4 regions of the Pseudarthrobacter woesei genome follow, and region 3 is predicted to be linked to each of the others. Evidence: riboswitches for the same ligand, from Rfam matches in the RefSeq annotation. Region 3 holds a riboswitch; each other region holds the start of a gene.
What was found. A riboswitch is a leader RNA that binds a small molecule or an ion and turns the genes downstream of it on or off. The one in region 3 is predicted to bind thiamine pyrophosphate.
Positions count from the first base shown of each region.

Region 1: linked by a shared signal. The riboswitch ahead of thiO (glycine oxidase ThiO) and the one ahead of ACZYZE_RS11050 (ECF transporter S component) in region 3 are both predicted to bind thiamine pyrophosphate.
Region 2: linked by a shared signal. The riboswitch ahead of ACZYZE_RS16105 (bifunctional hydroxymethylpyrimidine kinase/phosphomethylpyrimidine kinase) and the one ahead of ACZYZE_RS11050 (ECF transporter S component) in region 3 are both predicted to bind thiamine pyrophosphate.
Region 4: linked by a shared signal. The riboswitch ahead of thiC (phosphomethylpyrimidine synthase ThiC) and the one ahead of ACZYZE_RS11050 (ECF transporter S component) in region 3 are both predicted to bind thiamine pyrophosphate.

Region 1 covers NZ_JBVAYU010000020.1:8,132-13,457, forward strand. Annotated here, with positions in the region: gene ACZYZE_RS18065 (DUF3107 domain-containing protein) at 34-258, shown strand; gene ACZYZE_RS18070 (cytochrome c-type biogenesis protein) at 332-634, shown strand; gene ACZYZE_RS18075 (4a-hydroxytetrahydrobiopterin dehydratase) at 665-1,339, opposite strand; gene ACZYZE_RS18080 (thiazole synthase) at 1,388-2,206, opposite strand; gene thiS (sulfur carrier protein ThiS) at 2,212-2,448, opposite strand; gene thiO (glycine oxidase ThiO) at 2,445-3,794, opposite strand; TPP riboswitch at 3,788-3,921, opposite strand; gene thiE (thiamine phosphate synthase) at 3,948-4,655, shown strand; gene ACZYZE_RS18100 (ferritin-like fold-containing protein) at 4,689-5,326, opposite strand, start outside.
Region 2 covers NZ_JBVAYU010000013.1:48,809-54,134, forward strand. Annotated here, with positions in the region: gene ACZYZE_RS16100 (Rne/Rng family ribonuclease) at 245-2,371, shown strand; TPP riboswitch at 2,502-2,599, shown strand; gene ACZYZE_RS16105 (bifunctional hydroxymethylpyrimidine kinase/phosphomethylpyrimidine kinase) at 2,610-4,196, shown strand; gene rplU (50S ribosomal protein L21) at 4,541-4,849, shown strand; gene rpmA (50S ribosomal protein L27) at 4,912-5,175, shown strand; gene obgE (GTPase ObgE) at 5,293-5,326, shown strand, end outside.
Region 3 covers NZ_JBVAYU010000006.1:202,838-208,163, forward strand. Annotated here, with positions in the region: gene ACZYZE_RS11040 (energy-coupling factor transporter transmembrane component T family protein) at 1-326, opposite strand, end outside; gene ACZYZE_RS11045 (ABC transporter ATP-binding protein) at 323-1,933, opposite strand; gene ACZYZE_RS11050 (ECF transporter S component) at 1,956-2,603, opposite strand; TPP riboswitch at 2,671-2,814, opposite strand; gene ACZYZE_RS11055 (heme-degrading domain-containing protein) at 2,986-3,564, shown strand; gene ACZYZE_RS11060 (DUF4235 domain-containing protein) at 3,602-3,865, shown strand; gene mnhG (monovalent cation/H(+) antiporter subunit G) at 3,897-4,319, opposite strand; gene ACZYZE_RS11070 (MrpF/PhaF family protein) at 4,309-4,587, opposite strand; gene ACZYZE_RS11075 (Na+/H+ antiporter subunit E) at 4,584-5,129, opposite strand; gene ACZYZE_RS11080 (Na+/H+ antiporter subunit D) at 5,126-5,326, opposite strand, start outside.
Region 4 covers NZ_JBVAYU010000003.1:387,135-392,460, reverse strand. Annotated here, with positions in the region: gene ACZYZE_RS07190 (VOC family protein) at 470-1,345, opposite strand; gene ACZYZE_RS07185 (amidohydrolase family protein) at 1,428-2,531, opposite strand; TPP riboswitch at 2,607-2,714, shown strand; gene thiC (phosphomethylpyrimidine synthase ThiC) at 2,709-4,544, shown strand; gene ACZYZE_RS07175 (alpha/beta fold hydrolase) at 4,541-5,293, opposite strand.

The DNA.
Region 1 (5,326 bases), on a different contig from region 3:
TTATTCGACTTTGATTGGCTTGGAGGCCTTGCTGTGGAAGTAAAGATCGGCATTCAGAACATCGGCCGCGAAATTGTGCTGGAATCGGCTCAGGATGCAGACGCCGTGGCCAAGGTTGTCGGCGAGGCGATCGCGAAGGGCACCGAGCTCCGCCTGACGGACGAAAAGGGCCGCCAGATCATCATCCCGGCTAACGTCCTGGGCTATGTTGAAATCGGCGCCGAGGAAACGCGCCGCGTAGGTTTCGGCGTTCTCTAGCCCCCGCCCGCGGCCGGCGGCCGCGCAGCAGTGCCGCCAGACCCAGTCCACAGATCCGCTAGGAGTCCGAAAAATGCTTTCCCTGATTGTGGTTGCCATGGTGACCGTGGCCGCGGGCTTTGTGGTCTGGGCCAATGACAAACGGCATGCCAAGTACGGCATCAGCGTGCCGGCAGGGGTCGCCGTCACCGTGGGGATGCTCAGCTGGATCATCTTCATGGCGGCCGGGCTTGGCTACCGGCCGGGGCTGACCTGGATCCCGTGGATCCTGCCGATGGTGCTGGGCACCGGCGCCGCTGTGGCGGCGGTCCTGTACCTCGGCAGGCACCGCACCAGCCAGGACACTGCCCGGCTCACCGCCATCCTGCGGCTCTAGCACTGCTCCGGCCATGGGGCTGCCGGGGTCTTATGCCAATGGCACGTCCGGTCCGTGGCCCTCCTCGGTGGCGAGGCAGAGCCTGTTGCCCTGTACATCCGTGACCACCACCCAGGCGGGTGCGTGGTCACGGTTCATTAACGCCCCTGTGGCTGCCGTCTTTTCCAGCACAGGCCCGGACTCGGCCGTGCCGCGGTGGACGTCGAGGTGGAGGCGGTTGGCGTTGGGCGTTGAAGTCGCCTGGAACCAGAGGGCCGGGCCGCGCCCGTACGGGTCCACAAGATCGCCGTACCTGCCCTTGCGGTAGCCGAGGGCTACCCGCCAGACCTCGGCAATCGCCGCCGGGTCCGCAGAATCGATGGCCACCTCCACGGTCCGGTAAAGGCCCGGTTCCGCGGCAGCGCCGAGCCCCGCTGCCGCCGCGCTGGCCGCGCCCGCGGCGGCGACGTCCCGCGGCGTGACTTCGTCTCCGGCGTCGTGCGAGCTGTACCGAAGAAACACCCTGGTGTAGCGCCAGTCGAGGTCCGGGTGGTGGTTTTGTTCGTCGGCCAAGCGTCCGACGGCGGCGATCAGCTCGAGCGCGACGGCCGGCGTGGGCGCCTTGTAGACCGTCATCAGCCCGCCGAGGCGGTATCTCCAGTCCGGCAGGCCCGCCAGGGCGGCGTCGATCCGGCTCCGGCTGAGAACATCGTCCGTGGCTGCCATAGCTGGCTCCCCTGCTGGTCCGGTTTTGCTGGCCCGGCCGGAGAACCCCTAGAGGAACTCGGCCCGGCCTTCCATGGCGGAGGATGCCAGCGCGTGCTCCCGGCGCGGGATCCTTCCGGCCCTTTTCGCCAGCCTACCGGCGATCACCGCATGCTTGAAGGCCTCCCCCATCAGCGCCGGATTCTGCGCCCGGGTCACGGCTGTGGCCAGCAGCACGGCATCACAGCCAAGCTCCATGGCCAGGGCCGCGTCCGAGGCGGTCCCGATTCCGGCGTCCAGGACCACGGGCACGGAGGCGCGGGAGACGATCAGCTCAATGTTGTGCGGGTTGAGGATGCCCAACCCGGTGCCGATCGGCGCGCCGAGCGGCATCACGGCGGTGGCGCCGAGGTTCTCCAGCCGCAGGGCCAGTACGGGGTCGTCGTTGGTGTACGCAAAAACCTTGAAGCCGCGGCCTACGAGCTGCTCGGTGGCGTCCACCAGTTCCACGGCGTCCGGCAGCAGGGTGTGCTCGTCGGCGATCACCTCCAGCTTCACCCAGTCCGTTTCCAGGGCTTCGCGTGCCAGCTCGGCGGTCAGCACGGCGTCCCTGGCGGTAAAGCAGCCCGCGGTGTTTGGCAGCACCCGGATGTTCTGGTCCGCGAGCAGCTGGAAGAGCGAGCCGGCCTCGGCGGGCGAGTAGCGGCGCATGGCCACCGTGGTCAGTTCCGTGCCGGACGCCAGGAGCGCGGCCCCGAGGCCGTCCAGGCTCGGCGCCCCGCCGGTGCCCATGATCAGCCGCGATCCCAGCTGCACGCCGTCGACCGTCAACGGATCGTTGATGCCCGGGGATACCACCGGGGCTGCTGCACGTGTGGTTGCTTCCATGTTGCTCATCCTCCCTGCACCGCCGTGACCAGCTCGACGTCATCGCCGTCGGCGAGCGCGGTGCCGTGCCACTGGCTGCGGGGCACCACCTCGGCGTTGCGTGCCACCGCGACACCAAGCTTGCTGCCGTCGGCGGACTGGCCGTTCGGGGCCAGCGTGCGCCCGGTGACCTTGCTGACCAGGGTGCTGACGGAGGCGCCGTCGGGGAGCGTGTGCTCTGTTCCGTTGAGTCTGATGTTCATGCCGTTTCCTTGCTGTGCTCCGGGTGCGGGCGGGTGTCATGGGGGCCGGGGTTTGGGCAGCGGGCAGGGAACCGGTCGGGCCGGAAGCGCGCCCAGCGCGGGTCCGCGGTGCCGTCCAGCAGCTCCCGGCAGATCTCCGCGGCCGCGGGGGTCAGCAGGATGCCGTGCCGGAAGAATCCGGTGGCGATGATCAGGCCTCCGACGTCCCCGTCGCGGCCAGGGGCCCGGTCGCGCACCCGGCCCAGCAGCGGGGCGTTGTCCGGTGTTCCGGGCCGTGCCCGCGAGGTCGCCTCGAGCAGCTCCAGTTCGGCGACGGCGGGGACCAGCTGCTGCGCGTCCCGCAGCAGCTGGTAGACGCCCCCGGCGGAGACGGCGCCGCCTGCGCGGCCTCCGTCGGAGAGAGCGTCCTCACGCTGGGTCGCCCCGATCACCACCGTCCCGTCCTCCCGCGGGACAATGTAGACCGGCACCCCGCGGACAAGGCCGCGCACGGTGGATCCCAGCAGCGGCCGCAGGTGGGCGGGCACCCGGAGCCGGAGGATGTCGCCGTGGACCGGCCGGAGCGGCAGGTTTAGCCCGGACGGCAGTCCGGCCAGCCCGGCGGCGCCCAGCCCGTTGGCCACCACCGTTTCCCCTGCCCGGACCGTCCCGCCGCCGGCCAGGCCGACTCCGCTGACGCGGTCGCCCTCCCAGAGCAGTCCGGCAGCGCGGCGGGGAACAGCGGAGTACCGGGTGCCCGCCGCCAGCAGCGCCGCGATCCGGGCAAGAAGCCGGCGCGGGTCCACCTGATGGTCGGCGGGGATGTCGAAGGCGCAGGAGATCCCCGGGCTGAGCAGGGGTTCGCGTCCGCGCGCCCCGCGGACGGTCAGCGGCTCCACGGTCAGGCCGCACGACTGCTGCACCGCCCGCAGGTCCGCGAGCGCCCGGCGGTCGGCGGCGTCGGCCCCGATGACGAGGGTCGACGTCGTGAGGTAGCCGGTGCCCGTTCCCGGCTCGCCGGGGGGACCGGTCTCCCCGGGGAGACGGGGGCCCCCGGGGCTGCCGTCGAGTCCGGCGGCGAAGCCAGGCCACAGGCGGGAGGATTCGAGCATAAGTTCCAGGAGGTCCTCCTCCCGATAGTGGAGTTCGCTCACGGGGGCGAGCATGCCCGCGGCGGCCCAGCTGGCGCCGCTGCCGGGGGCGTCGTCGATCAGGGCGACGGATCGGCCCGATTGCCTCGCGGCCCAGGCGATGCCGTGGCCCACCACGCCGCCGCCGATCACGGCCACGTCGTAATATTTCCCGGCCGTGGAGTCATGAACAGCGCCGTGAAGCCCGGGAGCAGCCGGGGCGGATGGTGGGACCATCGAGGATTCCTTCCCTACGCCGGTACTAGCCGGATCAGGTCAAGCGGTCGGCTCTGACGCCCTCTCAGCCCCTCCGGCGCCGAACACCGGTGGCGGTCGGTTGCAGCGGGCTCCCGCGGTATGGCCCCAGTTTAGAGGAACTAGTCTTGGGGCATGAGCAAGGATGCCGTCCACACCACCGCCCGCCTCTACCTGTGCACCGACGCCCGCAAGGACCGCGGAGACTTTGCAGCCTTCGTTGATGCCGCCTTTGCCGGCGGCGTCGACATCATCCAGCTTCGCGACAAGTCCATCGAGGCGGCCGAGGAACTCGGGCTGCTTGAGGTGCTGCACGACGCCGCCCAGCGTCACGGCCGCCTCTGGGCGGTCAATGACAGGGCGGACATTGCGTCGCTTTCGGGGGCGCCGGTATTCCACATCGGGCAGAAGGACCTCCCGCTTGAGGCTGCCCGGACCATCCTCGGCACGGGCACCGCGATCGGACTCTCCACCCACAGCCCCGAACAAGTGGACGCCGCGATTGCCGCCTCCCCCGGCCGCAGCGGGCTGGACTATTTCTGCGTGGGGCCCGTGTGGGCCACGCCCACCAAGCCGGGGCGCGCCGCCGTCGGGCTGGATCTGGTGCGGTATGCCGCGGAGGCTGTCCGCCGGGCCGAGTCCACGGTCCGCGACGGGGCCGACGGCACCGTCAACGGCATGGTCCCGTGGTTCGCGATCGGCGGCATCGACCTGGGCAATGTGGAGCAGGTGGTGGCGGCCGGCGCCCGCCGGATCGTCGTGGTCCGGGCGATCACCGAGGCCGATGATCCCGCGGACGCCGCCCGCGCCCTGCTGGCCGCACTCGACGCCGCGGAGGCCTGAGCCGGGTCTGCCGGGGCAGAGCCCTGATCGGGATCAGCCGGTCAACCCCAGCTGCTTCATCCGGCTCGAGTGCCCGGCGGCCAGTTCGGCCGTCAGCCCGCGGACCAGCTCCTTTGACCGTTCCTCGTCGACGCCAGTCAGGCCGCCGAGGAACGCGTGCTCGGAGCCCACCCGCTGCGCCTGGGTCAGGGCCTCCCCCAGCAGCCGCCGCGCCCACAGGGCCAGCCGCGACGCCAGCCGCGGGTCATGTCCAAGGGCCTCCCTGAGACGCTCGCGCAGCACCGCGGTGGCCGCTTCGTCGGACTGGATCCGCTCCACGAGCTCCCGGGTCGAGTCGTCGACGTGGCGCGACACGGCACGGTAGAAATCGGCGGAGACCGTGTCGATCACGTAGGCCTTCATCAGGGATTCGAACCAGTCTGCCGGGCGGGTGCGCTGGTGGAAGTGGTCCACGGACGGCTGGAAGGCCAGCATGGCGGCCTCCGCATCAAAACCCATCTCCTCCAGCCGTGCGCTGACCAGTTCGTAGTGCTGGAACTCGATCACGGCGATCCGGGCAAGCACCGCACGGTCGTGCAGGGTGGGCGAATACCGGGCATCGGAGGACAGCCGCTCGAAGGCCGAAAGCTCGCCGTAGGCCATCACACCGAGCAGATCCATCAGGAAGCTGT
Region 2 (5,326 bases), on a different contig from region 3:
CGGTGACCAGGACCTGGAGCTGACCGGCGGGGGAGACGACGACCCGCCCAACACGGTGACCCGCGTCCGTGCGCCCCGCGCCGCCAGCGAGCCGCCCGTCAACAACCGGGTCACGTCCGTCAAGGGCTCCACCCGGCTCGAGGCGAAGAAGCAGCGCCGCCGCGAATCCCGCGACACCGGCCGCCGCCGCACCGTCATCACCGAGGCCGAATTCCTGGCCCGCCGCGAGTCCGTGGACCGCCAGATGATCGTCCGCCAGCGCGACGACAGAATCCAGATCGGCGTCCTCGAAGACGGCGTCCTGGCCGAGCACTTTGTCTCCAAAACCCAGCAGGATTCCCTGATCGGCAACGTCTACCTGGGCAAGGTCCAGAACGTGTTGCCCTCCATGGAAGCCGCCTTCGTTGACATCGGACGCGGCCGCAACGCCGTGCTCTACGCCGGTGAGGTGAACTGGGAGTCCGTTAACCTCGAGGGCAAACAGCGCCGGATCGAGAATGCGCTGAAGTCCGGCGACTCCGTCCTCGTCCAGGTCACCAAGGACCCGGTCGGCCACAAGGGCGCCCGGCTCACCAGCCAGATCTCGCTGCCCGGCCGCTACCTCGTGTACGTGCCCGGCGGTTCCATGACCGGCATCTCCCGCAAGCTGCCCGACGTCGAACGCAACCGCCTCAAGCGGATCCTCAAGGACCGGCTGCCGGAAGACGCCGGCGTCATTGTCCGCACCGCGGCCGAGGGTGCATCCGAGGAAGAGCTCACCCACGACATTAACCGCCTCCGCGCGCAGTGGGAAGGCATCGAGGGCCAGTCGACGTCGAGCAAGCTCCTTGCCCCGGAACTGCTCTACGGCGAACCTGACCTGACCATCAAGGTGGTCCGCGACGTCTTCAACGAGGACTTCTCCAAGCTGATCGTCTCTGGCGAGGAGGCCTGGGACACCATCGAGGCCTACGTCACCTATGTGGCGCCGGACCTCGTGGGCCGGCTGGAAAAATGGACCAAGGACACGGACATCTTCGCGGCCTGGCGCATCGATGAGCAGATCCACAAGGCACTGGACCGCAAGGTCTTCCTGCCCTCCGGCGGTTCCCTCGTGATCGACCGCACCGAAGCCATGACCGTGGTGGACGTCAACACCGGCAAGTTCACCGGCAGCGGCGGCAACCTCGAGGAAACCGTCACCAAGAACAACCTGGAAGCGGCCGAGGAAGTCGTCCGGCAGCTCCGGCTCCGCGACATCGGCGGCATCATCGTGATCGACTTCATCGACATGGTGCTCGAATCCAACCGTGACCTTGTGCTGCGCCGCATGGTGGAGTGCCTGGGCCGGGACCGGACCAAACACCAGGTGGCGGAGGTGACCTCGCTGGGCCTCGTGCAGATGACGCGCAAGCGGATGGGCACCGGGCTGCTGGAAGTCTTCGGCGAACAGTGCGAAACCTGCGCCGGCCGCGGGATCGTCACCCACGACGAGCCGGTGGAACACCGCCGGGCCAACACCGTCGCCGCCGAACACTACGTCCCGCGGGCCGAGAGCCAGCCCGCGGCACGGACCGAGCGCAAGGGCCGCCGCCGCGGCCGGGGCGGCCAGGGCGCGGACGACCAGTCCGCCCCGGCAGCAGTCCACGCCGAGCCCACCGAGGCCGAGCGCCACGCCAAGGCCGAGACGACCCGCGCCGCGCTGGCGAATATTGCTGCTGCGGCGCACGCCGCCCACCTGCACGACGGGGAGGCCGACGCCGGAACCCGCCAGGCCGACGCCGAGACGCGCCGGGCCGCGGTCGAGGCCGTGGCGCAGTTCGCCGCCACGGAGGAAGCAGCCGGACGGCCCGCTGCCGTACTGACCTTCGGCGGCGAGCAGGTCGCCTTGCCGTTCGTTGAGCACGCTGACGACACCCCGGCACCGGCCCTGACCCTGGACCTGCTGACCGAAGCGTTCGCCCAGCTCGGCGAACCCGGGGACAGCAAACCGGCCACAGGCCGGACGGACGCAGACCGGACCGAAGCCGCCAAGACACCGGCCGCCAAGACGCCGGCCGCCCGGACAGCTACGGCGGCTCCCGCCCGCGCGGGCGGCACCGGACCCGGACGTGCCCAGGGACCCGGTTCCCAGACCGAGGCTGAGGCCGAGGCCGGCACGTCCCGCGCCCGCCGCGGACGCCGCAACCGGAGCGCCAGCCGCGCCCAGGGTGCAGCCAACGCGACGTCTGTTGAACACCGGGAGGCAACGGAGCACCGCGGGGCGGCCACGCAGGCCGCGGCAGGTGCGGTGCACGAGGCCAAGGCCCCGGCCGCCGCACCGGCAGCAGCGAAGCCGGCCGCGAACGAGCCGATCATCCTCGGCGTCGGCGTACCGGCGTCGGAGCTGTAACAGCCCAGTAGCCCGGTAGCTCAGCACGTCAGCAGTTCAGCAGGACCGCGGGTGCGGTCCGGACCCGGTGTAGCAATACGCCAGGTCCGGACCGCACCCGCGACTTCGTTAAGCGATACGGCTAGGCTGTAGCACTGACACGGGGTGCCGCGCATCGAGCCGGCTGAGATCCAGACCCGTTGAACCTGTCCGGTTAGCACCGGCGAAGGGATGTCTCGTGGCTTCATCCTCCGTTGCAGTGTCCACTTTTGCGGCCTCACTTCTTCCGCACGCCCCGCGGACCGCCGGGCCCAGGATCCCGCGCGTGCTTGCCATCGCTGGCTCGGACCCCTCCGGCGGGGCAGGCATCCAGGCCGATCTCAAGAGCATTGCCGCGCACGGCGGCTACGGCATGGCGGCGATCACGGCCCTAACCGCCCAGAACACCAGGGGCGTCAGCGCCGTCCACGTCCCGCCGGCGGCCTTCCTGACCGCCCAGCTGGAGGCGGTCAGCACGGATATCAGTATCGACGCCGTCAAGATCGGCATGCTGGGGGACACCGACGTGATCGACGCCGTCCGTGGCTGGCTCGACAAGACACGGCCCGGCGTCGTGGTCCTTGACCCGGTGATGGTGGCTACGAGCGGCGACCGGCTGCTGCAGGAGTCGGCCGAGGCTGCCCTGCACGCGCTGCTTCCCTATGCTGACCTGATTACGCCCAACCTTGCGGAGCTGGCGATCCTGCTGAAGGAACCCGTCGCCGCGGACTGGAACGGGGCCCTGGCCCAGGGTAAGCGGCTCGCCGCACTGGCCGGCACCACGGTCCTCGTGAAGGGCGGCCACCTCGACAGTGGTGCCGGCGCGGGGGGCGGTTACGCCGACGTCGGCTGCCCCGATGCGCTCGTCAACACCGGCGGACTGCTCCGCCAGGACGTTGTGGTGGTGCCTGGGCAGCGAGTGCCCACCCGCAACAGCCACGGAACCGGCTGCTCGCTGTCCTCGGCGATCGCCACTGTGCAGGCCCGCGTGGGGGACTGGGAGGCGGCGCTCCGCGAGGTCAAGCCGTGGCTGGCCGGTGCGCTGCGCGATTCGGAGCGCCTCGGCGTCGGAACGGGAAACGGCCCGGTCCACCATTTCCACCATGTGCAGCACCTGACCGAGCACCATGCCGGCCCGCGGCAACACGTCCCGGCAGAGGGCGAATTCGCCGTCGCGCTGCGAGACAGTGCTGCCGCGGACCTTGAGGCGATCTACGGGCTGGAGTTCATCAAGGCGCTGGCCGACGGTACGCTGCCGGAGAAGGACTTCGCTTACTACCTCGCGCAGGACGCCCAGTACCTCAACGGCTATTCGCGCGTGCTGGCCCGGGCGGCGGCCATGGCGCCCACCGAAGCCGAACAGCTCTTCTGGGCGCGCTCCGCGCAGAACTGCCTCGAAGTCGAGTCCGGGCTGCACCGGAACTGGCTCAGCACCCGCACGGCAGACCTGCGGCCGGGGCCGGTCACCAAGTCCTATGTGGACCATCTGCTGGCCGCCTCGGTCTCCGGCAGTTACGGGGTACTGGTGGCCGCCGTCCTGCCGTGCTTCTGGCTCTACGCCGAGGTGGGGGAATCCCTGCACGGAGAGTTCCTCGCCGCCGGGGCACCGGAAGCGCATCCCTATGCCGTATGGCTGAGTACCTACGCGGATGAGGAGTTCGCCGCAGCGACCCGGCAGGCGATCGCCTATACGGATGCGGCGGCCCGGCTGGCCTCGGGGCGTGAACGGGAGGCCATGGCGCTGGCCTTCCGGCAGTCGGCCGGCTATGAAGTAGAGTTCTTCGACGCGCCGAGGCTGCACGCCTGACGCGGACGGCCCGACGCAGCCTGTACGATAGTCGGGCACGGTTCCGGAAGTCGCAGCGGCACCACTCGGTCAATACCAAGTGGCGCCTATCACGAACTACCCGCCGGAACCAGCCTCATTTGCGACCGAAGGCGAATTTAGCGTAGTCTAGATCTTCGGTGCTTACGCCAACACTTGGGTTATGACCTTGAGGACAATCCGTTCAGTATTGTCCACGGGATAGCTCATGGGTTCCCCCGGGGAATCCACCGGCGTAGAGGCACAGCGTGAGCCGGACCAAATATCTTGGACCCAGGTTCCGCACGCAAATCTAGTAATAAACGTCGAGAGAAGTGAGTTCCCCAGTGGTGTACGCGATTGTCCGCGCAGGCGGCCGGCAAGAGAAGGTTTCCGTTGGAGACTTCGTTACCCTGAACCGCGTCCCCGGTGGAGCCGGCAGCACCTTTGAGCTGCCCGCACTGCTCCTGGTCGACGGTGACAAGGTTACGTCCGCTGCCGCGGACCTGGCCAAGGTAACGGTTACGGCTGAGATCCTCGAAGACCTTCGTGGTCCGAAGATCGTCATCCAGAAGTTCAAGAACAAGACCGGCTACAAGAAGCGCCAGGGTCACCGTCAGGAATTGACCAAGGTCAAGATCACCGGTATCAAGTAACTAACCGTTACTGTTCAGGTTTTCAGCAGATTCCCCAGAATTTTTAAGGCAGGCATTTTCAAATGGCACATAAAAAAGGCGCGAGTTCCACTCGCAACGGTCGTGACTCCAACGCCCAGTACCTCGGCGTCAAGCGCTTCGGCGGCCAGGTGGTTTCCGCAGGCGAGATCATCGTCCGCCAGCGTGGCACCCACTTCCACCCGGGCGCCGGCGTAGGCCGCGGCGGGGACGACACCCTGTTCGCGCTGGCCCCCGGCGCAGTCGAGTTCGGCACCCGCCGTGGTCGCCGCGTCGTGAACATCGTGGCTGCTGCAGCGGCAGAGTAACAACAAGCTGTAAATCGGTGGGGCGGGCCATTAGGTCCGCTCCACCGGTGTTTTAACCGCATTACAATCATCTTGGGCCACTTCGGGGGCCTAAGGAACAGCACTGAGGAGATCCACGTGGCGAGCTTTGTAGACCGGGTAGTACTGCACG
Region 3 (5,326 bases):
AGCCCCAGCTCGAGGGATCCCTCGCTGATGGACCAGATCCCGGCGTCGAACAGTATGCCCCCGGAATCCGGCGCCAGGATCGTCGTGCTCCACCCGCCCAGGGCCGACGCCAGGACCAGCGGCCAGCCGCGCTGCCAGAGCAGGCCGAGGGTCAGCCCGGCCAGCGGAAAAAGCGCCAGCTCGAAAGTGAGCGCCACCGAGGCGGACACCCAGTCGATGGACAGCGCCAGGACCATCGTGATGAGCACGACGGCGGCGAACTTCGCCAGCGGGTTGGCGCGGGTCAGGAGTGCGTGGTTTCCGCGCAGCGTCTGCTCTTCCCTCATGGCGCGCCCACCTTCCCCGGTTCGCGGTGCCCAGGTCCTTCGCACTCCGGGGCACGGAGGCTGAGCTCGGTGCCGCCCAGGACTTCGGTGAATTCCGCATCGTGCGTCACGGATACGACGGCGGTGCCTGCGTCGAGAAGTTCGGAGAGGAAGGAGGCAAGCTCGGCCCAGGTGTTGGCGTCCTGGCCGAAGGTCGGCTCGTCCAGGACGAGCACCCGCGGGTGCGCGGCGAGCACAGTGGCCACGGAGAGGCGCCGTTTTTCGCCGCCGGAGAGGGTGTAGGGGTTGGCGTCCACGAGCTTGGTCAGCCGCAGTCGTTCCAGCAGTTCGTCCACCCGATCTTCGCCGTGGCCCAGGTGCCGGGGCCCGAACATCAGCTCGTCAAGCACACGGCCGGTGACGAACTGGTGCTCAGGCTCCTGGAATACGGTGCCGATCCTGGCGATCAGCTGTTGCGCCTTCCACGTGTACGGATCGATCCCGGCGCCTGCGCTCAGTTCCGGTGTGGCGGACACCTTGCCGGACACCGGCGCGAGCAGGCCCGCCAGGGTCAGGGCGAACGTGGACTTCCCCGAGCCGTTGGGGCCCGTGATGGTCAGCGCTTCTCCGGCGCGGATCCGGGCGGTGATGCCGGATTGCACGGGTTCCGGCGCGACGGTGCGGAACCCGCCGCGGAGACCGGCCCGGCGGGGACGTTCGCGGGAGACAGCGAGGTCCCCGGCGGCGAGCAGCAAATTCCCCGCGGATCCGGCCCCGGAGGTGCCGCTGCCGGAACCTTCCGTGGTGCGTGCCCGGGTCTGCGGCACATAGTCCGGCACCCAGACGCCCGCAGCTGTGAGCATGTCCCGTGCCTGTGCCAGGACCCGGTCCGGCGGACCGTCGATCAGCACGGCGGCGTCGGTGGCCGATCCTGGCTGCAGCACCACAATCCGGTCCACGAGGCCCTTCCAGACCGAGACCCGGTGCTCCACCACCACCAGGGTTGCGCCGGTCTTGTCCAGGCAGCGACCCACGGCGTCGCGGACTTCCAGGACGCCGGCGGGGTCCAGGTTCGCGGTGGGTTCGTCCAGCAGGATCAGCCCGGGGCGCATCGCCAGGATGCCGGCGAGCGCCAGTCGCTGCTTCTGGCCGCCGGAGAGAGACGACGTCGGATGGTCGAGCGGCAGCCGGCCCAGCCCGACGTCGTCGAGTGCTTCCGCTACCCGGGACCAGATCTCCGCCGGGGGCACGGACAGGTTCTCCGCACCGAACGCGACGTCGTCGCCGAGGCGCGAGAGCACCACCTGGGTCTCGGGATCCTGCTGCATCAGCCCGGCCCGGCCGCGCTGTGCCCGCGGCGGGGCACCGTCGATCAGGAGGCTGCCGGTCTCGTCCGAGTCCCCGGTGTCCGCCGGGGCGTCACCGGCGGAACCATCGCCCAGCACCCCCGCCAGGGCATGGAGCAGCGTGGATTTGCCGGCGCCGGAGGGCCCCAGCAGCAGCACGCGTTCGCCCGGCCGGATGTCCAGGTCCAGGCCGCTGACGGCAGGTTTGGCCCTCCCTGCGTGCCGCCAGCCCCAGCCGCGCGCGGTGATCGCGGCCGGGCGGCCGGCCGTCTCAGATGTCATCAGTCGTGTGCGGCTATGGCTATCAGGAGAAGACGGGTTCCGATGCGGCCTTGCGGGACGCGAAGGAGCTCAGCACCCCGGTCCTGGCCAGCCCGCGGGTGGCGAGCCAGGACAGTCCGCCGGCGATCAGGGCGCCGGAGATGGCGGTGAAAATGATGTAGGCGAGCTTGTCGCCGCCGGCGTACGCAATATTCCAGCCCCAGGGCATAAACGAATCGTTCAGTCCGCAGAACAGGCCCGCGCCGGCACCGGCCAGCAGGGCCACCGGCAGGTTGAACTTCTTGTAAACGAACGCGGCGAACACCAGTTCCGCGCCGAGGCCCTGCAGAAGGCCGGAGATGAGCACCGTGGTGCCGTACTGCGAGCCCATAATGAGCTCGCCGGTGGCGGCCACGGCTTCGCAGAACAGGGCGGCGCCCGGCTTGCGGATGATGAGCATGCCCAGCACCGCCGGGATCATCCAGCCACCAGCGTAGAGCCCGGTCAGCGGCGGGTAGAACGCGTTGACGGGGGCGGAGATGAGGTTGGCGCCCTGGGACCAGGCCCAGAAAATTACGCCCCCGGCCACCGCGATCAACGCGGCCACCACAATATCCACCACACGCCAGTTGTGACCGGGCCGGGTGGGTACCTTCCGTGCAGAACCATGCTTTGCGGATGTATCAGTCATGTCGTCCTCCTGAGGAACAGGAGGGGAGAGTGTCCCGGCGGGTCACGGCTTCCGCCGCCCCTCCGGGCACTCTGAGAACTCGACTCCCTTGCGCCGGTACTAACCGGATCAGGTTCGAGGGTCTGCGGCTGTCCGCACTCTCAGCGCCCACCTGCGGTTCCGCTGGATTTCTCCAGTGATGCCCGACGGCGGCGCTCCCCTGTCGTATTAAAGATCGCCCTTGTGGGCGTTGCCTAGTTTACACCCGCTGCGCCGCGAATTCCGTGGCCCGCCGTCACAATCCTGCGGCCCGCGCTGCCGCAGGTTCCACCCGGCCGGACACCCCGGTTCGCAGAGCCGGCAGGGCTGGCCAAAGACGGCCAAGTATCGGAGGCTGGATCACATGACCAACCCACCAGAGTCTTCCCCCGGCTACGACCCGGACTCCGCGGAACCCCAGCCGCACGGATCCCTCGCGGCACTCATCGGCCGCATCCTGGCCGAAATCGACGAGCTGCAATTCCAGTCGTTCAGCAAAGACGATGCCCTGGACCTCGGGCTCCTCCTGGTCGAACTCGGCAGGCAACGCTCGCACCCCATCGCCATCGACATCACCAAAGGTGAGCAGGTGCTCTTCCACGCGGCGCTGGAGGGTGCCACCCCGGACAACGAACGCTGGATCAGGGCCAAGCAGCGCACGGCCGTCCGCTACGAAGTCCCGTCCCTGCTCGTGGGTCTTCGGGCGCGGGCTGCCGGCGGGAGGATCGAGGACAACGCCTGGTTCGACCAGCAGGTGTTCGCGGCGCACGGCGGCGCCTTTCCCATCTATGTGCGGGGAACCGGGGCCATAGCCACTGTCACGGTTTCGGGCTTGCCGCAGAAAGCCGATCATGAGCTGGTGGTGGAAGCACTGTCGGAAATCCTCGGCCAGACGGGACCGCCAGCCTGGGGTCCCGGCACCGGGCCGGGAACGCTAGGCTAGGGGAAGCCCTGTTTCCTCCCGCAAGGAGTTGCGAAGAATGAACATTTTCATCAAACTGCTCGGCACCGGCATCAGCCTGCTGGCCGGCTTCGTCGGCACCAAGCTCGTCGACACCGTCTGGGAGAAGTCCACCGGCAACAAGCCGCCCAAGGGCCACGACGACGACGTTCCCACCACCCTGCGCTCGGCCCTGACCTTCGCGCTGATCTCCGCCTCGGTCAGCGCCATCATCCAGGTCCTCGCGAACCGCGGCACCCAGCGCGCTGTCACCCGCTTCGCCAAGTCCCAAGACCTGGTTTAAGGCGCCTGGTTTAGGGCGCATCGTCTAGCCATCACCGCTCGTCGGTAGGCGCGGCGCCGCCGTCGCCGTCGTCCGTGAGGCCGCGCGTATTCGCCGCGTGCTGCACCACGGCTTCCAGCTCATCGCTGCTCAGCAGTTCGCGGTGCAGGTGTTTGGTGCGGTAGCCGGCCCGGCCCACCATGTGCGCGGATACCGGCACGGTCAGCAGCTGGAAGATCCAGGCCACCACGAGCACCGGCCACACCCACCAGCTGCGCATCTGCAGCCCCACGGAGGAAAGCAGCAGGAACAGTCCGAGCACCTGCGGCTTGGTGGCGGCATGCATCCGGCTCATGAGGTCCGGAAAGCGCAGCAGGCCCACGGCCGCGGCCAGGGACATCAGCGCTCCGACCACCATAAAGACGGCCGAGACGGCGTCGATCACGGTGTCGCCGGGGAACGATTCAGGATTCACGGGTATGCTCCCGCCGGTCGGCCACGAATCTGGCCACGGTCACGGATCCGATGAACCCGATGATGGACACGGCCACCACCAGCATCAGGTTGTTCAGGTGCCGGTTCACGGCCATGTCGATGCACAGCGCCGCGCCCAGGATGGCGAGCAGCACGTCGGCCGCCAGTACCCGGTCCAGCAGCGAAGGGCCCCGCGAGATCCGGATGATGGCGCCCGCGGCGGCCAGGGACAACACCACCGAAGTGACGGTCAGGACAAGCTGCATCATGGGCCCGCCTCCTGCTTCAGTGCGGATAGTTCGTCTTTCGTGCCCATGATCCGGATCAGCCCGGCCTCGGTGTCGCGGACGTCCTTGCGGAGCTTGGCGGCATCCGCGGCATCACGGACGTTGATGCCGTGGATGTAGAGCGTCGACGTGGACCGGTCCACGTCCACCACGAGCGAGCCGGGGATCAGTGAGATCACGTGTCCGGTGGCGGTCACCAACAGGTCGGAGTGGCTCCGCAGCGGGACGGCGACGACGGCGCTGATCACCCTGGGACCCTTGGCGACGGCCAGGTACAGGACTTGGAAGCTCGCTGCCACGACCCTGACGAGGAAGATCAGGGCAAACGGGATGGCCCGCAACAGGTTGAAGCGGCCGCCGAGTTCCACCGGGGGCAGGTAGAACAGCCTGGCCACGACGATGGCGATGAGGGCACCGAAGAGCAGATTGCCCGGGCTGAAGTCCTGCCAGAGGGAGCACCAGACAACCACCAGCCAGACCAGCAGGGGCAGTTCCTGGCGCAGCGAGATCCGCTTCCGGCTCATTTGCCATCCCCCGGATGCTGCGGCTGTGACAGCGCGGGGACGGGTGCGTCCTCGCCCAGCACGGCCTGGATGTAGGCGGTCCGGTCCAGCATCTCCCCGGCGGACTGGTCCGCAACCCGGAACAGCGGCCCGGCGAACACCGTCAGTGCGACGCCGAAGACCACCAGTCCCAGGGTGGAGCCCACCATGGTCCGCGG
Region 4 (5,326 bases), on a different contig from region 3:
CCAATGGACATATTGCCGCTATGTCCATTGCTGGCGGCGCCAAATGGATGTGCCCGGCGCTCGCGTCAATCAAAAGTGGACATGTCCTCCCCCGGCCCGACCAAGCCTCCCCCTCCCAGCCCAGCCCGGCCACCCCCAACCGGCCTCGCCCGGACTGGACATGCCCTCCCCTGACCGCCACCAATGGACATATTGCCGCTATGTCCAGTGCTGGCCGCCTGCGCTGGACATGTCCCTTGGGCCACGTCGGCGGACCTGGGGCATGTCCCGCGGGGGCTGTGAACGCTGGACATGTCCAGTGGCCATGAGATCAATGTGGCCCGTTCCGGGGATGTTGACCTCGGACTCCCTCACGGAACCCGTCCCCTCGCAGCCAGGACAATGCCACGCCATGCGCTCGAAGATGGACTGCGCTTGCGGGACGATCCTGGCCACCTTCCCGTGTTCCCACGCCGTTAATGGCGGACACTCAGCGGACGGCGACGCGGATCCGGTTGCGCCACGGGTCCTCGAAGCGCAGTTCGGCTCCGGTGTGGTGCGAGGGGACCCCTGCGGTCTTGAGTCGGTCAGCAAGGGCGCCGACGTCGTCGCCGGCCGGTACTTCGATCAGCACCTCGCCGAGGCCCAGGGTGTCCCGGCGGGGTCCGGCGCCGCGGCTGTTCCAGACGTTCATGGCCATGTGGTGGTGGTAGCCGCCGGCCGAGACGAACAGCGCCTGGCCGTGCCAGCCCGCCGTCTTTTCGAAGCCGAGGGTTCCGACGTAGAAGTCCTGGGCTGACTCGACGTCGCCGACCTGCAGGTGGACATGTCCGATGCCGGCCTCGGCCTCGCGCTGCCCGGTCACGGATTCCTCGGTGAGGAACTCGTCGAGGTAGCGCTGCGGCGGGAGGGCCAGGCTGTCCATGACCACGTTCGTGCCGTCCCAGGCCCAGGCCTCGCGGGGACGGTCCCAGTAGAGCTCGATGCCGTTACCTTCGGGATCATTGAAGTAGAAGGCCTCGCTCACGAGGTGGTCCGCACTGCCGGTGAAGGACTGGGGCTCGTACCGGGCGGCGGTGGCGACAGTCGCGGCCAGGGAGGGCTGATCCTCGAACAGCAGGGCCGTGTGGAAGAGGCCGGCCTCGCCGCGGGACGGGACGCTGAGCCCCGGCGCCGGGGCGAGGTGGACCAGCGGCTTCAGCCGGCGTCCGAGGTAGAGTCCGCCATCCTGCTCGGCCACGATGTCCAGGCCGAGGGCGCGCTGGTAGTAGTCCGTCATGACCGTCATGTCGCCGACCTTGAGCATCACGGTGCCCATGGTGAGTTCGGCGGGAAGAAGATCCTGGGTGCTGGCTTCTGCAGTCATGTGATCGCTCCGGTGCTTGTGGCGGCCACCGTCCTTCGATGACCTTTCATAGAGCTAAATTACTTGAAGCTTCAATTTATTCCTAATAAACCGGGGTTTGTTCCCGGCGGACCAGTTCTCCGCCCAGCACGATGTGCTTGAGCTCGTGCAGCGTGGCCAGATTGCTGCGCGGGTCTTCGGCGCAGACCAGGACGTCTGCGCCGGCACCTTCGCTGATGGCGTCCGCACCAAGCCATGCCCGCGCACCCCAGGCGCCGGCGTCGAGAGCGGCACTGGCAGGCAGGCCGGCGTCGTGCAGTGCCTGGATCTCGTCCACGATCCGCCCGTGCCTGATGACGCTGCCGGCGTCCGTTCCGGCATAGATGGTGACGCCGGCCTCGAAGGCCTCAAGGACCCGTTCGGCGCGGCGCTCCCAGAGTGAACGCATATGGGCGGCGTAGCGGGGGAATTTCGCGCCGGCCTGGTCTGCGATGTCCGGGAAGGTGGCGATGTTGATCAGGGTGGGGACGATCGGCACGCCCTGCTCGACGAAGCGGGGCACATGCCGGGGCAGGAGGCCGGTCGCGTGCTCGATGCAGTCGATCCCGGCGTCGAGCATGTCATCAAGGGTGTCCTCGGCGAAGCAGTGCGCCGTCACCCGGGCACCTTCATCGTGGGCGGCCCGGACGGCGTCCTGGAGCACGGCGGCGGGGAAACAGGGGGTGAGGTCGCCGGCGCCGCGGTCGATCCAGTCCCCCACGAGCTTGACCCAGCCATCGCCGGCGCGGGCCTGCTTGCGCACCGCCTCCACGAGGCCGTCCGGTTCCACCTCGACGGCGAAGCCGCGGAGGTAGCGCCCGGTGCGGGCAATGTGCCGGCCCGAGCGGATGATGCGCGGCAGCTCCGGCCGCTGCTGGAGCCAGCGCGTGTCGTGCACTGCCCCGGCGTCGCGCACGAGCAGGGTTCCGGCGTTCCGGTCCGTGATGGCCTGCTGTTCGGCCAGCTCTGCCGGGACATCACCGCCGGGGCCCAGTCCGATGTGGCAGTGGGCATCCACGAGCCCGGGAATGACCCAGCCATTCAGCACAACGTCCGGCGCGGCGGCCGGACGGTCGAAGGTCAGCAGGCCGTCCACGGACCAGAGTCCGCGGCGTTCCTGGTCCGCGGCGGTGAGGATGGGGCCGCTGAACTCGATGATGCTGATCATGGCTTAGAGCCTAATCCCAGGATTGACGGGCGCCGTCACACGCGGAGACGTTCCGGACCCCTGTGGTAGCTTCGTGTACGACCACACGGGTGCCCCTGCAGGGGCTGAGATCGGGCTGACGCAGCCTGCGACCGTTGAACCTGCCCGGGTAATGCCGGCGAAGGAAGTGAGTATTCCGTGAATACGCAATTGACACAGCACAGCCCTGCCCACAACCAGGGGCTCCAGGACCTGCCCGTCCACGTCCGGTCCGCGGCCCCCGCACAATCGCTTGAGTCCCACTCGCTGGCGTTCACCACGGATGACCAACACGGCCTCCGTGTCCCGGTGACCGAAATCGCGCTCGCGGATTCGCCCGGCGGCGCAGCCAACGCCCCGTTCCGGGTGTACCGCACCGCCGGTCCGGGCAGCGATCCGGTCCGGGGGCTGGAGCCGTTCCGCGCCCCGTGGATTGAGGCCAGGGCGGACACCGCACCCTACGCCGGCCGGGAACGGGAGCTGCTCGACGACGGCAAGTCCGCTGTCCGCCGGGGAGCGGCGTCGGCCGAGTGGCGGGGCGGACGGCCGATGCCGCGCCGCGCCGTCGACGGCCGGACGGTGACGCAGATGCGCTACGCCCGGGACGGTTTTATTACCCAGGAGATGCGGTTCGTGGCCCTGCGCGAGAACTGCGACGTGGAGCTGGTCCGCTCCGAAGTGGCGGCGGGGCGCGCCATCATTCCCAACAACGTCAACCACCCCGAATCGGAGCCGATGATCATCGGCAAGGCCTTCCTGGTGAAAATCAACGCCAACATCGGCAACTCGGCCGTGACCAGCTCCATCGCGGAGGAAGTCGACAAACTCCAGTGGGCCACCCAATGGGGCGCGGACACCGTCATGGACCTCTCCACCGGGGACGACATCCACACCACGCGGGAATGGCTCATCCGCAACGCCCCCGTGCCCATCGGCACGGTACCGATCTACCAGGCGCTGGAGAAGGTCAACGGCGAGGCCAATGCCCTGACGTGGGAAATCTTCCGGGACACCGTGATCGAACAATGCGAGCAGGGGGTGGACTACATGACTATCCACGCCGGAGTGCTGCTGCGCTATGTGCCCCTGACGGCCAACCGGGTCACCGGCATCGTGTCCCGCGGCGGCGCGATCATGGCCGGCTGGTGCCTGGCGCACCACGAGGAGAACTTCCTCTACACCCACTTCAATGAGCTGTGCGAAATCTTCGCCCGCTACGACGTCGCCTTCTCCCTCGGTGACGGGCTACGGCCCGGCGCGACGGCGGACGCGAATGACGCCGCCCAGTTCGCCGAGCTGGACACCCTTGCCGAGCTCACGCAGCGGGCCTGGGAGTTCGATGTGCAGGTCATGGTGGAGGGCCCGGGGCATGTACCGTTCCACCTCGTCCGGGAAAACGTGGAGCGGCAGCAGGATCTCTGCAAGGGCGCCCCGTTCTACACACTGGGGCCGCTGGTCACCGACATCGCGCCCGGCTATGACCACATCACCTCGGCGATCGGGGCGACGGAGATTGCCCGCTACGGCACCGCAATGCTTTGCTACGTGACGCCCAAGGAACACCTCGGGCTGCCGAACAAGGACGACGTCAAGACCGGCGTGATCACGTACAAGATTGCCGCCCATGCCGCCGATCTCGCCAAGGGCCACCCTGGTGCCCACGAACGCGACGATGCCCTGTCCAAGGCGCGCTTTGAATTCCGCTGGCGGGACCAGTTCGCGCTGTCCCTGGATCCCGTCACGGCCGAGGCCTTCCACGATGAGACCCTGCCGGCGGAACCGGCCAAGACCGCGCATTTCTGCTCGATGTGCGGGCCGAAGTTCTGTTCGATGCGGATCAGCCAGGACATCCGGGACGAGTACGGCTCCGCGGACTCGCAGGCCGCACTGGCCGAACTCGCGGCCGGAATGCGCGCCAAGAGCACCGAGTTCCTGGCATCCGGCGGCAAGGTCTATCTGCCGGAGCCTTCCGTGGGCGGACCCGCAGCTGTCTAGGAAGCCTGTGAGTGCTGGCTGCGGCTGACCCCGGCAATGAAGGACCGGATGGCGCGGTCGCCGTCAGCAGAGTCCTGGGGCCGGTGCCCTCCCGCAGCGGTGCGGTGCAGGGCGCCGGTCTCGCGCAGGTAACCCGCGATCTCTTCGTATAGCGGCTCCCAGCCGCCGGTCAGGACCAGGGTGGGCACGCCGGGGACAATCTGCAGCGGGGCTTCCCACGGCGGGGCCTGCAGGCGCAGCCGGCGGGTTTCGCGCGGGTCCGCCGGCGCGGCGCCTGCGGTGCCGGGGACTTGTGCGGGATCCGAGACGGCAAAGGCCCGGCGGACGAATTCGCGGTGGAAGTCCTCATCGCTGAGGTGGTGGCGGACCTCGAAGAGCGGCTGCATCAGGGCACGGTGCGCGGCCGTCGCCGGGAGTTCGGCGGTGAGCGAGAGGCAGAACGGTTCCACCAGGGTGAGGGACTGCACAAGTTCGGGGCGTTGGACGGCGGCCATCATCGCCGCGATGGCACCCTGCGAATGGGCCACGACGTGGCCGCCGGCCTCGCCGCGGCCGTCGTTGGCCAGGGCACCCAGCACGATGGCGGCGTCGGCGGCGAAGTCCGTTTCAAGCGGCTCCGCGACGGCGTCAAAACCGTGCCGGCGCAGGAACAGCGCGTCGTAGTTCAAGGCCATCCCGTGCTGTTTCGGCCACGCGGCAGCACCGAAACTGCCAGCCCCGTGGACGAAGACTACGCGCTGCTTGAACATGCTCTAACCCTATGACACCGGCCCGACATTACG